2 regions of the Bradyrhizobium ontarionense genome follow, and region 1 is predicted to be linked to the other one. Evidence: riboswitches for the same ligand, from Rfam matches in the RefSeq annotation. Region 1 holds a riboswitch; the other holds the start of a gene.
What was found. A riboswitch is a leader RNA that binds a small molecule or an ion and turns the genes downstream of it on or off. The one in region 1 is predicted to bind cobalamin.
Positions count from the first base shown of each region.

Region 2: another riboswitch for cobalamin. It lies ahead of LQG66_RS33385 (TonB-dependent receptor plug domain-containing protein); the one in region 1 lies ahead of metE (5-methyltetrahydropteroyltriglutamate--homocysteine S-methyltransferase).

Region 1 is NZ_CP088156.1:5,829,768-5,837,289, reverse strand. Features, by position in the region: gene atzF (allophanate hydrolase) at 1-1,238, shown strand, start outside; gene metE (5-methyltetrahydropteroyltriglutamate--homocysteine S-methyltransferase) at 1,495-3,852, opposite strand; cobalamin riboswitch at 3,943-4,169, opposite strand; gene prpB (methylisocitrate lyase) at 4,299-5,219, opposite strand; gene prpC (bifunctional 2-methylcitrate synthase/citrate synthase) at 5,235-6,419, opposite strand; gene LQG66_RS25750 (MmgE/PrpD family protein) at 6,462-7,522, opposite strand, start outside.
Region 2 is NZ_CP088156.1:7,604,591-7,612,112, forward strand. Features, by position in the region: gene LQG66_RS33385 (TonB-dependent receptor plug domain-containing protein) at 1-1,819, opposite strand, end outside; cobalamin riboswitch at 2,008-2,224, opposite strand; gene LQG66_RS33390 (CbtB domain-containing protein) at 2,442-2,651, shown strand; gene LQG66_RS33395 (CbtA family protein) at 2,719-3,489, shown strand; gene LQG66_RS33400 (histidine phosphatase family protein) at 3,511-4,086, shown strand; gene LQG66_RS33405 (hypothetical protein) at 4,083-4,742, shown strand; gene LQG66_RS33410 (DUF2336 domain-containing protein) at 5,139-6,251, opposite strand; gene LQG66_RS33415 (hypothetical protein) at 6,615-6,803, opposite strand; gene LQG66_RS33420 (SDR family oxidoreductase) at 6,787-7,522, shown strand, end outside.

The sequences.
Region 1 (7,522 bases):
GCGTGTCGAGCTCGGGAGTCATCCCGACTTGCCGTACGCTCGATACGATATCCGTGTTCGCGGGCACTGTCGCCGATGCCACTCGCGCATTTCAGGTGATGGCAGCATTTGATCCAAAGGACGCTTATTCCAGAGCTCTTCCGGTACCGCCTCCTAGCGGACTACCGCCCGGAATGCGCGTCGGCATTCCCGATGGCAAAGGTCGACGCTTCGGCGGAGATACGCTGTCGGAGGCCGCGTTCGATGCCACGCTCGCGGATCTCTCATCGGTGACGGGAAACACAATGCCGACTCCCGTCGACATGACCGCGCTGTTCGACGTTGCGCACCTGCTCGACAGCGGTCCTTGGGTAGCAGAACGCCTGCATGCGATCGGCAACATGATTGCGGCCAAACCGGAAACGTTACATCCGACCATGCGCAAGATCATCGAGTGCGCAAAGTCCCTCTCGGCGGTCGACACATTTGCAGGACTCTACCGGCTCGGAGAGCTCCGCCGCATCACCGACGCAATCTGGTCGCACGTAGACGTTCTCATCGTTCCGACCTATCCGCGACCGCGCAAGGTCGACGAGCTCATGACCGACCCGACTGGCCCCAATGGCGAGCTCGCAACATATACGAGTTTCGTGAACCTGCTTGATCTGTGCGCATTGGCCATCCCGGGTCGGTTCCGCTCCGACGGCTTGCCGTCAGGCGTTACGCTGATCGCGCCCCGCGGTCGCGATGGCCTCCTCGCTGCATTGGGAGAACGGTTGCATTCAGTTTCTTTAAACGGCATCGGGGCCAGCACGGACAAAGTCCCACCACCGTCTGACAGCTCTTCGATTGCCGCGCCAGGGGAAATTGAGCTCGTTGTCGTAGGCGCTCATCTGTCAGGCATGCCGCTCAATCACGAACTCACAAGGCGCGGCGCGAGATTCCTCCGAGCCGAACCAACCACAAAGGACTACAAACTCTTTGCACTCCCAGGCGGGCCGCCCTACCGTCCTGGATTGATGCGCGTGCCCGACGGGACCGGGGCACAGATCGCTACAGAGGTCTGGGCGCTGTCGGCGGAAGGTCTCGGTAGCTTCATCACGGGAGTCCCGGCACCGCTCGGGATCGGCACCACGCGCCTCGCCGACGGAACGTCGGCCAAAGGCTTCATCGTGGAAGCCGAAGGCATCGTCGGCGCCAAAGATATTTCGGAGTTCGGGGGCTGGCGAAATTATATCGCGAGCCTGTCCACAAGCTAGAGACGGGCCAAAGTCATTTGGTATTTTTGCAACATTCGGGTGTATGCGAGGACATTGCAAGACCGGACACGAGAGCGACTGGAACCTCGTTCAGATCGTCAAGAACAGTGACGATCCGGGGAGGAGACCGCAATACACGTTTGAAAATCGCAGCGCTGCGCAATCGTCGCCTATGGTCATCCATTCATCGCTCGACGCACGAGGCCTTGCGCCGCTACACCGAAGATGCTGCAGCGGCGCGAGCACGGTGGCATGATCAGGCTTCGGCTCGCAGCTCCCGCGCTGCAGCAACCATGTTCACGAGCGCAGGGCGTACCTCCTCCCACTTCCGGGTCTTCAGCCCGCAATCGGGATTGATCCAGAGCTGGTCATCGGACAGCCGCTTCCTGGCCAGCAAGAGCAGTTCCTTCATCTCCCCGACTTCGGGGACGCGCGGGGAGTGAATGTCGTAGACGCCGGGGCCGATCTCGTTGGGGTACTTGTAGGTGTTGAACGCATCGAGCAGTTCCATCTTGGAGCGCGAGGTCTCGATGGAGATGACGTCGGCATCCATCGCCGCAATGGCGTCGATGATCTGGTTGAACTCCGAGTAGCACATATGCGTATGGATCTGGGTCTCATCGGCAACGCCCGTCGAGCAGACGCGGAAGCTTTCCACCGCCCAATCGAGATATGCCTGCCAGTCGGACTTGCGCAGAGGCAGGCCCTCGCGCAGCGCTGCCTCGTCGATCTGGATCATCCTGGCGCCGGCGGCTTCGAGGTCGTTCACCTCGTCGCGAATTGCCAGTGCGATCTGGCGGCAGGCCTCGCTGCGCGGGATGTCGTCACGGACGAACGACCAGTTCAGGATGGTCACAGGTCCGGTCAGCATCGCCTTCATCGGCTTCTCGGTCAATGATTGCGCATAGCGCCACCACCCGACCGTCATCGGCCTGGGACGCGTGACATCACCGAACAGGATCGGCGGACGGACGTAGCGCGAGCCATAGGATTGCACCCAGCCGAATGTGGTGAAGGTGAAGCCGCCGAGCTGCTCGCCGAAATACTGCACCATGTCGTTACGTTCGAACTCGCCATGCACCAGCACGTCGAGACCGATGTCCTCCTGCCAGCGCACCGCACGCGCCGTCTCCTCCTTGAGGAACTGCTCGTATTGCGCATCGCTCAGCGTGCCGTTGGCGTGAGCGGCGCGCGCGGCGCGGACCTCGGCCTTCTGGGGGAATGACCCGATGGTCGTCGTCGGGAACGCCGGGAGACCGAACTTGGCGCGCTGCAGCGCGGCCCGCTCGGCAAACGGATGGTGCCGGCGGCGCATCGCCTCGTCGATTGCGGCCATCCGCCTGGCGACGCCTGCATTGTGGATCTTGGGCGAGGTCTGGCGCGCAACGGCTGCGCTCTCCGATGCGGCCAGCTCATCGCCGACCGACTCGCGGCCGCCGCCCAGAGCGCGGCCCAGCGTCGCAAGCTCGCCCATCTTCTGAATGGCGAAGGCCAGCCAACTCCTGATGTCGGCGTCGAGATCGGTCTCCAACGCGAGATCGATCGGCGTGTGGAGCAGCGAGCAGGACGGCGCGATCTGCACTCGGTCCTTGCCGAGGCTCGCCACGACGGGCTCGATACCGTCGAGCAACGCCGGCAGATTTGACCGCCACACATTGCGGCCGTCGATGATGCCGAGCGAAAGCACCTGCTTTCGACGCGCGCCGGAAGCGATCGCGCTCAGTTGCTCCGGAGCACGCACGAGGTCGATGTGAAGGCCGGCAACCGGCAGCGCCAGCGCCGTCTCCAGATTGTCGCCGAGCGCGCCGAAATAGCTCGCCAGCATGATCTCCAGTCCTGGAACTGCTTCGGCAAACACAGCATAGGCGCGGTGCAGCGCGTCACGAGCGGCATCATCGAGATCGAGCACCAGGATCGGCTCGTCGAGCTGCACCCATTCGGCGCCGCGCTGCTGGAGTTCGCGCAGCACCTCGACATAGACCGGCAGCAGCCGGTCGAGCAGCGACAACGGCTCGAACGACGCATCGGCGCTCTTGCCGAGCTTCAGGAAGGTCACCGGGCCGACCAGCACCGGACGGGTCTGATAGCCGAGGCCCTTGGCCTCTTCATATTCCTCGATCGGCTTGCGCGAGGACAGCGCGAAGGTCTGGTCCCTGTGAAATTCGGGCACCATGTAGTGATAGTTGGTGTCGAACCACTTGGTCATTTCCTGTGCCGGAACACCGTGCGAGCTGCCGTGCTGATGATGGGCATGACCACAATCGGCATCATGAGCATCGCCCTGCGCGCCGCGCGCCATTGCGAAATAGGTCGCAAGAGACACCTGGCCGCCGGTCCAGCCGTAAATGGCGGGAATCGCCCCGACCATCACGCTGGTGTCGAGCACCTGATCATAGAGCGAGAAGTCATTCGACGGAATGACGCTCACACCGAGCGATCGCTGCCGCGCCCAGTTCGCGGCGCGCAATCCGGCTGCGGCCGTGAGCAGATCCTGCTCGCCGGACTTTCCGGCCCAAAAGCGCTCGAGGGCAAATTTCAACTCACGACGCGGGCCGATCCGCGGCGTGCCGAGCGTAGCGACTGGAAGAGAGAGTAGACATAGCTTCAACCCCATAAATGGGGGCAAAAGGCCATGGCGGACGCAATGCAGGAAAGACCGCGCAAGCGGCTGCTGCCTCGCGCACCACCGGGACACCCCGCCCGTGGACGATATGTTGTCGAGGCAGGTCTCCTGGCTCGCGGGTCAACGTCAGCATCCGGCCTTCCCGAAGCATCGGCTTCAGTGACACGATAAGGATGCAAACTCGCCGCTTACAGTTGCGGGGGCAGCGCCGGCATTGCGACTGATCGAGACTGGATCAGTGGCGCACCGGCTTCCCTCTTAGCTCCGGATCAAGTAGGATCTGGAGAACCACGACAGTCTCGGTTAGCCGCAAGACGTTGAGGCCGTCAAGATCGCCGCCCCATCTCCACGCCGATGAGGATGTGGGGTACTGCCCACAACGCTCCGGCACTCCTGACCTTCACGATGGCCGGTGGGACGATGTCACTGGCCTCCGATCAGCGCCGAGGCATGCCCTGCGGGATCAGGGTCTCGACGATCGAGGCATCGAGCGCCTCATAGTCATGCAACCCAATCGTCGCATAGAGTTCCGCGCGGGTCTGCATTTGGTCGACTACTCCATGCGCTCCGCCGTCGCGTGCGATCGCGGCGTAGAGATTGGCCTGCGCCTTGTTCGCGACCCGCAATGACGACACGGGCCAGATGACCATCGCGTAGCCCATGGCTTCGAACTCTGCGGCCGTGAAGAACGGTGTCTTCCCAAACTCCGTCATGTTTGCGAGAAGCGGAACGCCCGGCAGACGCTCGGCAAAGACGCGGAACATCTCCTCGGTATTGAGCGCTTCCGGAAAGATCGCATCGGCGCCGGCCTCCATGTACAGCTTTGCACGCGCGACGGCGCCTTCCAGCCCTTCAAGCGCCGCGGCGTCCGTTCGGGCGATGATCACCATATCCCGGCGCGCCTTTGCCGCTGCGGCTACCTTGGCCGCCATGTCATGCGCGTCGGCCAGGCGCTTGTCATTGAGGTGACCACATTTCTTGGGCAGCAGCTGGTCCTCCAGGTGAAGCGCGCCCGCGCCTGCGTCCTCGAAGACGCGGACAGCATGCATCACGTTGAGCGCTTCGCCGTAGCCGGTATCCGCGTCGACGAGCAAGGGCAGCCCGGACGCGCGTACGATCTGGCGGATGAAGAAGGCCACCTCTTCGACCGTGATGATTCCGAGATCGGGGAGCCCCATCGACGCAGTCATTGCGGCGCCGGAGAGATACAGCCCATCGAAGCCTGCGGCCTTGGCCTGCAGCGCGGCCATGCCATTGTGAGCACCTGGAAGCCGAAGAATGCCGGGTCGTTTCAGCAGCTCTCGAAAACGGCGGCCGGCGGAGACGTGCGGCAGATCGGCAGCGACGACATATGGCATTTCAGAGCCTCGGGGCTAGGCGGCGCGGACCGACGACGAGTGGCCTCGTCGGTCGATCGGCACGAAGGTCTGGTTTTCGGGCCCGACATAGTTTGCCGACGGGCGGATGATCTTGTTGTCTACGCGCTGCTCGATGATGTGTGCCGCCCATCCGGAGGTCCGCGAGATGACGAACAAGGGCGTGAACATCGCGGTCGGCACGCCCATCAGGTGATAGGACACGGCGCTGAACCAGTCGAGATTGGCAAACATCCGCTTTGTCTCGGCCATGACGGCCTCGATGCGGTCGGCGATCTCGAACATCTTCATCGCGCCCGCCTCCCGCGACAGGCGACGGGCCACCTCCTTGATCACCTTGTTGCGTGGATCGGCGATCGTATAGACGGGGTGACCAAACCCGATGACCACCTCCTTTGCCGCAACACGGCGGCGGATGTCGGTCTCGGCCTCGGCGGCGTCGGCATAGCGCTTCTGCGTCTCGAATGCGACCTCGTTGGCGCCGCCATGCTTGGGGCCGCGCAGCGCGCCGATCGCGCCGGTCACGGCCGAATAGATGTCGGCGCCGGTGCCCGCGATCGACCGCGCGGTGAATGTCGAGGCGTTGAACTCATGCTCGGCATAGAGGTTGAGCGAGGTATGCATGGCCCGCACATGCGTCTCGGACGGCCCTCGTCCGTGCAGGAGACGCAGGAAATGGCCGCCGATGGTGTCGTCATCGGTCTCGACCTCGATGCGGCGGCCATTCTGCGCGAAATGATGCCAATAGAGCAGCATCGATCCGAGTGAGGCCATCAGCCGGTCGGCAATGTCGCGCGCAGCTGGATGGTTGTGGTCATGTGCCTCGGGCAGCACGCAGCCGAGCGTCGAGACGCCGCTGCGCATCACATCCATCGGGTGGGAAGCGGCCGGCAAGGTCTCCAGCGCCGCGCGCACGGCGGACGGCAGGCCGCGCAGGCTCTTCAGCTTGGCTTTGTAGCCCGCGAGCTCGGCCGGCGTCGGCAGACTGCCATGGACGAGCAGATGCGCGATCTCCTCGAACTCGCAGGTCTCGGCGATGTCGAGGATGTCATACCCCCGATAGTGCAGGTCATTGCCGGTGCGACCGACCGTACAAAGAGCGGTGTTGCCGGCCACGACGCCGGAGAGCGCGACCGATTTCTTGCGCGCCGGCGTGGCCGGCGTCGTCGATTGTTCTGCCATGGATCCTCCGTTCGTTCGTCTTGTCGTTCGCTGGCCCCTGTCTCAGGACGCCCAGTCGAAGATTCCCCGTGCGCGGCTGTCTCCGAGCTTCTCCGGGTCGACCGAGAATGTGAGCGACGCGACATCCTGTGCCGACAGCTCCGGCAGACGCTCCACGAGAGCAAGGAATCGATCCTGCTCGGCAGCATGGACGACGCCGGCCGCGAGCTGCCTGAACTTGTCGACATATTGGGCACGGGCAAACGGCCTGGCACCAAGTGGATGGGCATCGGCCACCGCGATCTCGTCCTCGATGATCGATCCGTCATCGAGCGTTACGACCACGCGCCCGCCGAACGCCTTCTGCTTCGGATCGTGACTGTGGTAGCGCCTCGTCCATTGCGGATCTTCTGATGTCGAGATCTTGTGCCACAGCGCGATGGTCTCGGGGCGGTTGGCTCGCTCCGGCGCATAGGATCTCGCGTGATGCCAACCACCGTCCTCGAGCGCGACCGCGAAGATGTACATGATCGAATGGTCGAGCGTCTCGCGGCTTGCATTCGGGTCCATCTTCTGCGGATCATTCGCGCCCGTCCCGATCACGTAGTGGGTGTGATGGCTGGTGTGGATCACGATGCTCTCGATCCTGTTGAGATCTCCAATTCTCGGTCCCATTCGCCGCGCAAGATCGATGAGCGCCTGGCTCTGATATTCGGCCGAGTGTTCCTTGGTATAGGTGTCGAGAATCGCGTGCTTGGGCTCGCCCTTTTCCGGGAGCGCGACGCTGTACTCCGCCTTTGGCCCGGACAGCAGATACGCAATGAACCCGTCCTCCCCTTCCCAGGCCGGCGACGGCGCACCTTCGCCGCGCATCACGCGGTCGACCGCCTCGATCGCCATCTTGCCTGCGAACGCGGGCGCATAGGCTTTCCAGCTCGATATCTCGCCCTTGCGCGACTGCCGGGTCGTGGTGGTGACGTGAAGCGCCTGCTGCACGGCTTGGTAGATCGTTTCGGCCGGGAGCCTGAGCAGCGCGCCGATTCCCGCCGCCGCCGACGGGCCAAGATGGGCGATGTGATCGATCTTGTGCTCATGCAGGCAGATCCCCTTGACGAGATCGACCT
Region 2 (7,522 bases), 1.8 Mb from region 1:
CGGTGGTCATGCCGTCGCGGCTGACGTCGGGCCAATTGCCGATGCGCAGTACGGTGGCCGATACGGTGAGCGCATCGACAGGCCTCCACACCGCCGTTGCGCTCCATTTTTCCTTGGGACGGCGCAGCAGCTGCTGGCCGGTGGTTGCGTCGATCGCGCGGGTGAACGTGTAGTCCGCGCGCAGCGAGATCCGGTCCGTGAGCCGCGCCGTCACGAAGCTCTCGGTGCCTTCGGTGGTGGCGAGCCCGACATTGGCGTAGGAGGTGAAGGTCGCGTTGAAATTGATCAGGTTGGTGATGCTGTTGTGGAAGTAGGTCGTGCCGAAGCGAACGCGGTCCTCGAACAGCGGCTGCTCGAAGCCCGCGTCGTACCCGGTGCTCTCCTCGGGCCTGAGGTTCGGATTGGCGAAGAAGTTGAACGCGACAAAGTCCTGATAGAGCTGGCTCAAGGTCGGCGCCTTGAAGCCGGTGCCATAGCTGGCCTTCAGCTTGGTCTCCGTGACCGGCAGGATCACGGCCGGCGCGATCCGATAGGTGCCATGTCCGCCGAACCGATCGTTGACGTCGTTGCGCAGGCTCGCGACCAGGAACATGCGGCTTGCGAACTCTGTCTGCAGCTCGATGAAGCCGGCCTTGTTGCCGTTCTCGGCGGTGAGGCCCGTGGTCCGCAGGCGGTCGGTCTGCTGCTCGAGCCCGACGATGACGTTGTTGTGCGGAGCGAGCTCGGTCACCGCGTGCCAGTCGTATTTGATGTGCTCGCCGGTCGAGACTGCGGCGACGGGATCGCCGGCCGCGAGATCGCACGTCCGGTTGTTGACGGTGTTGACGGCGAAATAGTTCTTGATGCGACCGTCGAGCAGTGACCATACGGCTTCCTCGCGCGTGGCGAGCTGGTGCACGACATGGGTGCTCTGGGCCGCGTTCGGGACGCTGGGAAAGCCGCCGTCGCCGGTGAACAGCAACGTCGCGTCGGTGACGCGGACCACCGAATTCAGCGTCCAGGCCTCGTTGAGGTCGATGCCGAATTTGCTCGAGGCGGTGACGTTGTCGTAGGCGTCGCCGATCGCCTTCTGCCCGGCCGGGAGCAACTGCTGCGGCGTGACCGGAATGTCGCCGGCATGGAGATGCGCGACATTGACGGCGTAGTTGACATTGTCCTGCGCGCCGCTGACCCCGGCCGACTGGTTGAAGGTCTGATACGATCCGGTCTCGATCGAGGCGGTCGCGCGCGCCGGTCCATCGCCCTTGCGGGTGATCACCGAGATGACGCCGCCGATCGCATCCGAGCCATAGAGGCCGCTCTGCGGTCCCCTGAGCACCTCGATCTGCTGGATGTCCGAGGTCAGCAGGTGGGCGAAGTCGAACGCGCCGTTGGCGCTGGTGACGTCGCCGACCTCGATGCCGTCGATCAGGATCTTGGTGTGATTGGCGTTGGTCCCGCGCGTGAAGACCGAGCTTTGGCCACCAGGACCGCCGGTCCGCACGACGTTCAATCCGGGAATGGTGGCGAGGATGTCGGGCACCCCGCGGAACTGCTGCGTGGCGATGTCCTTAGCCGTGACGACCGTGATCGCGTTCGCCACATGGGCGGCTGGCGTCACGATGCCGGTCGGACTGACGACGAGTTGTGCGTTGGCCTGGGCGGGGGCAACGGGGGCCTGCGAGGCCGCTGGCTGCGATGGGCGTGCTCGCGACGTCTGTACCCCGCGCTGCATAGCCGGCTTCGGGCCTGGCGGCTTACGTGGCGCGTCGACCTCGACCGGGGGCAGCAGGTTGGGGGAGGCGGATTGCTGGGCGGTGGCCGGAGCCGCGCCGAACATGGCGATGGAGAACAGGACGCTGGACGACAACAAACCGGCGCGATGGCGCCGGGCGACAGATAGCAATGAGAACACGAGGGAACCTCGGCATGACGTCAGTGGCACGTCACCGCGAACGAGGTCTCACACCGGCCAATGAAGCCCGGCGTGAAAACGATGCCAATAAACGCCCCGACCGGCATCCTCGCGTGTGACCACGGCTGACGGCAGGTCTCCTGGCTCGCGGGTCAGTACCTCGACGTCGCCTTCCCGGGACCGAGATTTCCCAGTGGCCTATGACGCGAGATTCGCCGCTTACAGTTGCGGGGGCAGCTGCGGCCTTCGGATGATCCCGCGTGGGGGATCCGTCCGTCACCGCATTCCCTTTTGAGCCCCGGTGGGGGCACCGTCGCCGCCAGCGTAGAAGCCGGCCGAAGTCGGAGTCAATCGATCCCTCGGGCTTTCCCACGACCGGCGGCGATTGTTGCCGAAGCATCACGCCGGTCTTGCCGGGGATGCGGATCACTTTCGACTATCGGTCCGTCGGAGATCGCGGTTATAATGTTACCAGACATCGTTTTCGCGTTGGCGCGCCGCTTGGTGCGGCCTCGGCGAGCCGAACGGCAATATAAGGAGCTTCATCGTGGCAACAGCGACGTCCCTTCCAGTCACTCTGCCCACAGCCATTCCCGTGCGCGAGATTCTGCCGTGGGCGATCTTCGGCGGCCTGATGCTCGCTCTCGGCATCTATTTCGTCGGCGTCGAGGAGGGCGCGGCCGCCCTGTTCAGCAGCACGTACGTCCACGAATTCGTCCATGACGGACGGCATCTGCTCGGGTTCCCCTGCCACTGAACGGTCGGAGCCGCCTGTTGCACGCCCGTCGTGACGGCGCGGACGGCGCATCTGTAAGAGACGATCGATGACGGGGCGATTGCTCCTGCGTGGAATGCTGGCCGGCTTGGTCGCCGCACTTCTTTCCTTCGGCTTTCTCAAGCTGGCCGGCGAATCATCCGTCGAGCGCGCGATTGCCTTCGAGACCACGCTGGATGAGGCGAAGGCCAAAGCCGGGGCGGAAGAGGCCGCGGCCAAAGGCCAGCCTGCGCCAGTCGCGGCGGCCGAACCCGAGCTCGTCAGCCGGCCCGTCCAGGCCGGTGTCGGACTGTTGACCGGCGTTGTCGTCTACAGCACGGCGTTCGGCGGCCTGTTTGCGTTGGCATTTGCGCTTGCCTACCGCCGCATGGCCGATCTTGGTGCGCGGGCCAGCTCGGCGTTGCTCGCCGCGGCCGGCTTCATCGCCGTTTACGTGACGCCCATGCTCAAATACCCGGCCAATCCCCCGTCGGTCGGACTGGCCGAAACGATTGGGATGCGGACCAGCCTGTATTTCGCGATGATCCTGATCTCGCTCGCCGCGATGGTCGCCGCGGGCATGTTGCGCATCCGCCTGGTTTCGCGTGTCGGCGCGTGGAATGCGGCGCTGATTGCGGCGGGGATCTATATCGTTCTCATGAGCGGAGTTGGCTTCGCGCTGCCGAACGTGGACGAGGTGCCTGATGGCTTTCCGGCTGCCGTGCTCTGGCAGTTCCGCCTCGCGTCTTTCGGCGGACAGGCGATCATGTGGGCGACGCTCGGGCTGTTGTTCGGCGTCTTCGCCGAGCGTCAGATGGCGCAGCATGGCGCGCGCGCTTGAACGGCTTCGGTGTCGGCGGGCATGACGACACGCCTGCATCTCATCTGCTCGGCCGCGACCTCGTCGACGGCTGCCGTTGCCTTCGCGGCCGACGAGCCGCTCGATTCGCGCGGACGAGACAGCCTCGTCAGGCTGGCCGGCCGGCTGCCTTCGTGTGACGTCGTGCTGCGCAGCCCGGCGCGCTGCGCCGCTGAGACCGCCGCAGGCCTGGCGCTGCAAGCCAAGCCGGAGCCTGCACTTCGTGACTGCGATTTCGGCCGCTGGGCGGGACGATCTCTCGCTGAGGTCCAGGCGGAGGCGCCGGACGCCGTCGCCGACTGGCTGCAGAATCCCCGTGCGGCTCCGCATGGCGGCGAGTCCTTCATGGACGTGATGGCGCGCGTCGGCGAATGGATGGAGGGTCTGCTCGCCGTCGATGGCTCGGTCCTTGCGGTCACGCACGCGCTGGTGATGCGTGCGGCGATCGCGCATGTGCTCGGGGTGGGCCCGCAGGCTTTCCGGCGCATCGACGTCGCGCCGCTGGCGCGAGCGAGGTTGTCCGGCGTCGACGGGCATTGGACGCTCGCAGCCCTCTTCCCGTTGAAGGACGACCGATGACGGCGCGCAGCCGGTGCCGTGCAATCGCGCGCCGAGCGCTGTGCTGCCTCATCGTCGCGGCCGCGATCATCATGGTCGCGGCGCCGGCCCGTGCGCATCATCCGCGGCCAGCGGACGGCGCGCTGATCGGAGTTGCCGTTCCGGCGATCGGCCATGGCGAGATGCTGGTGGTTGCGCGTTATCGATCTGACATCCTCGATCTGGCGCAGCGTCAGGTCCGAACCGATCCGACCTTGCGCCGGCTCGCGGGCTTCGTCAGCCTGCAATATTTCGCCTGCCTGTGGGGCCTCGTCCCCGGCAGTCTCACGGACGAGGCGAGCCCGTTCAACGAGTGCTCCCATGCCTACGTGGCCGGAACGCGTGCGCTGCTGGCGCATATGGCCACGATGCCGGGCGATCAGTCCGCAGCGAAGGCGCTCGAAGCCCGGATCGCGGCGGACATTGCCGCAGATCCGATCTTCGCCGCGCTGTGCTCGAACAGCAGCGAGACGTTCGACAGCGGTGTGATCGTCGGGCCGGAGTGGCGGCTGGCGCCGTCTCATGGTCCGACCGTATTGACCTGTCTGTCCCTGCTGGGTCTCGCCGTCGCAGGCGCCTGGCTGCTGTCGCGCTGCTTTCCGGCGGCCCATCGCCGGACTTCGTCCGGAGCCGCTTAGCTCGGACGGCGCGTTCGTCCGAGTGGAGGGGCTACGCTGGAGCGGCGAGATCTGTAGGTGGGATTTGGTGCTTTGATGCAGAGAGCCGTGATCCGTGTGAGAGTCGAGCAATCGCGGCGTGGACAGTAGGCTCCCCCTCCCCGTTCTTACGAGAGAGGGTTGGGGTGAGGGGCAGACGCACAGAAAGTGCGAGTGGTTAGACCTGTACCCCCTCACCCGGATTGCATCTTCGATGCAATCCGACCTCTCAGCGCGAGCGAAGCTCGTCGCGCCCCCGCAAGCGGGGAGAGGTTAGTTAGCACCGCGCAAGCGGCAAATTCATCGCTTCGCGACCGCAGCTTGATCACGTCTCACGTAGATCTATGCACCACCGTCTCACGCCGGCCGCCGGCCCGCTCACTTCTCGACCCTGTTGTGCACCATCCAGAACCGCAAGGTGCGCTGGGCGGTGTCGAGCGACAGCCGCCCATAGTCGCGCTCGGCGAGCTTGAGCGTGTCGGTGTCGATGGCGTGCTTGATCGGCCGATGGACGAGAATCTTCTCGACCGCCGACCAGGTGAGGCTGGCCGCCCGGCAGGGGATCAGCACGATGTCGGTGCGCGGACCTTCCAGCACCTTGGCCATCATCTCGGTCGGCACGTTGTTGAGCAGGCCGAGGGCGGCGGCGATCTCGCCGAAGCGGCGGGTCTCGGCGAAGTGGCCGATCGCGGGGTCGTTGAGCTCGTTGAGCCCTTTCATGCGCTTCACGGCCTCCTCGGCGAGCGTGAAGTCGCGCCCGATCAGGCCGCCATCGCTGCGCGCGACGTCTGCGATCGCCTTGAGGACCTTCTTGATCTCCTGCTGCAGCGCCGGCGGCGCTGAGGACATCAGCTTGGCGCGGACGGCGTCGGTGGCGCGGCGCAGCAGGTCGCGCAGGTGCTTGTTGGGCAGGTCGACGCGCAGCCCGATGATCTCGCTCAGCTCGTCGTCGTTCTCCGCATGCGCCATCATCCCGGAATAGCCGGTCTCGGAGAAGCGCGCCGTCTGGTTGTTGGCGAGCTTGCGGATGACCTGGCGCTCGCCGCGGTCGACGATGATGTCGGTCACCGCCTCGGTCAAATGCTGGCGGCTGGAGATCGCCATCAGGTGGTCCTGGCCCTTGGTCGAGGCGACCTCGACCAGCGTACGCTCGGACAGCCGGGTCGAGTGCATCAGCACGCTTTCGGCGACCGAGATCTCGTCGTCCCGGGCGAGGCGCTGGATCACGTCGACGGGTGCGTAGTCGACCGGGGCGAGATGCTTGCTGAGCTCGGCCCGCGCCCGCGTCTCGACACGGGACACCAGCATGCAGAGCACGTTGTCGAACACCCTGATCTGGTCTTCGCTGAGGCGTTCGCCGTCGTGCAGGAACAGGTTGGTGACCTGGCGCAGCGTGTTCACGCGTTTCTCGGACGAGCCGCCGCGGACGGCTGCTTCGAGTTCGGTGATGATCGACTGTTCGGAAGGTGGAAGCTGTTCTGGCTGATGCACGGTCATGCTCGTCGGGGTCCGGATTGCCGGAGGCCAGCGACGCGTGTCTGGTCCCGCTGCAAGGCTCTCGGCGGCACCAGTTTTCTGCACGGGCGATAACAAGGCGTTAGGGGCGGGGGGCGTAGTACTCCGGAGAAACACGGATACGGAAAATTAAGACGAAGCGGCTAAAGCGAAAACATAAGCGGGAGCCGGATCTCGACCGGTTCGTCAATCGCGGCGATGCCCGGATCGGCACCCGCGTTTCGGCGGGCAGTGACGGCGCTATTGCCGGAGAGCAAAAGGTTAACGATCTCAAATCGTCAGAGACGTTCCTTCATCCAATCTTCAGGTTTCCTGCCAGCTTACCTCAGTCGTAATCCTTCAAGGATCGAAATCTAACTCACATTCTTGGTGCCGCTTCACGCGCTGCCGCCGGGTCGATGCTCCGCGCACCACGTCGCAGGCGGGCGAGGCGATCCCCGCGCGGTAAAACAGCGCCAGCATGATGCTGCATCTCGTGCGATAATCGCTTTCGCAAATGATTGAGGTCGCCATGAAATCCGTCGTCATCACCGGGGCATCCACCGGCATCGGCTTCGCCTGTTCGAAGCTTCTGCTCGCACGCGGCTTCCGCGTGTTCGGCAGTGTTCGCAAGCCAGCCGATGCGGAGCGGCTGCGCAGCGAGTTCGGCGCCAACTTCACGCCGCTGCTGTTTGACGTCACCGACGAGGTGGCGGTCAAGGCCGCGGCCGTCGAGGTGCGAGCGGCTCTCAATGGCGAGGCATTGGCCGGGCTCGTGAACAACGCCGGCATCGCCGTTGCAGGTCCCGTCACCGAGCTGCCGATCGACCAGTTCCGTCATCAGATGGAGGTCAACGTGATCGGACCCGTGATCGCGACCCAGGCCTTCGCCCCGCTGCTCGGGACCGATCCCGCGATGACGGGACCGCGGGGGCGGATCGTGATGATCAGCTCGGTCGCGGGCCGCAACGGCAATCCGCTGCTGGCGCCGTATTCGACCTCCAAGCATGCGGTCGAGGGCCTGTCGGAGAGCCTGCGCCGCGAACTGATGCTGTTCGGCATCGACGTCATCATCGTCGCGCCCGGCGCGGTGAAGACGCCGATCTGGGCCAAGGCGGAGGAGGTCGACCTCTCGCCGTACCAGAGCTCGCCGTTCTTGCCGGCGCTACAGAAGATTCGCGGCTTCATGCTGAATCTGGCCAAGACCGGCCTGCCGGCCGAAACGATCGCCGGGCGGGTGTACGAGGCGCTCACCTCTCCGGCGCCCA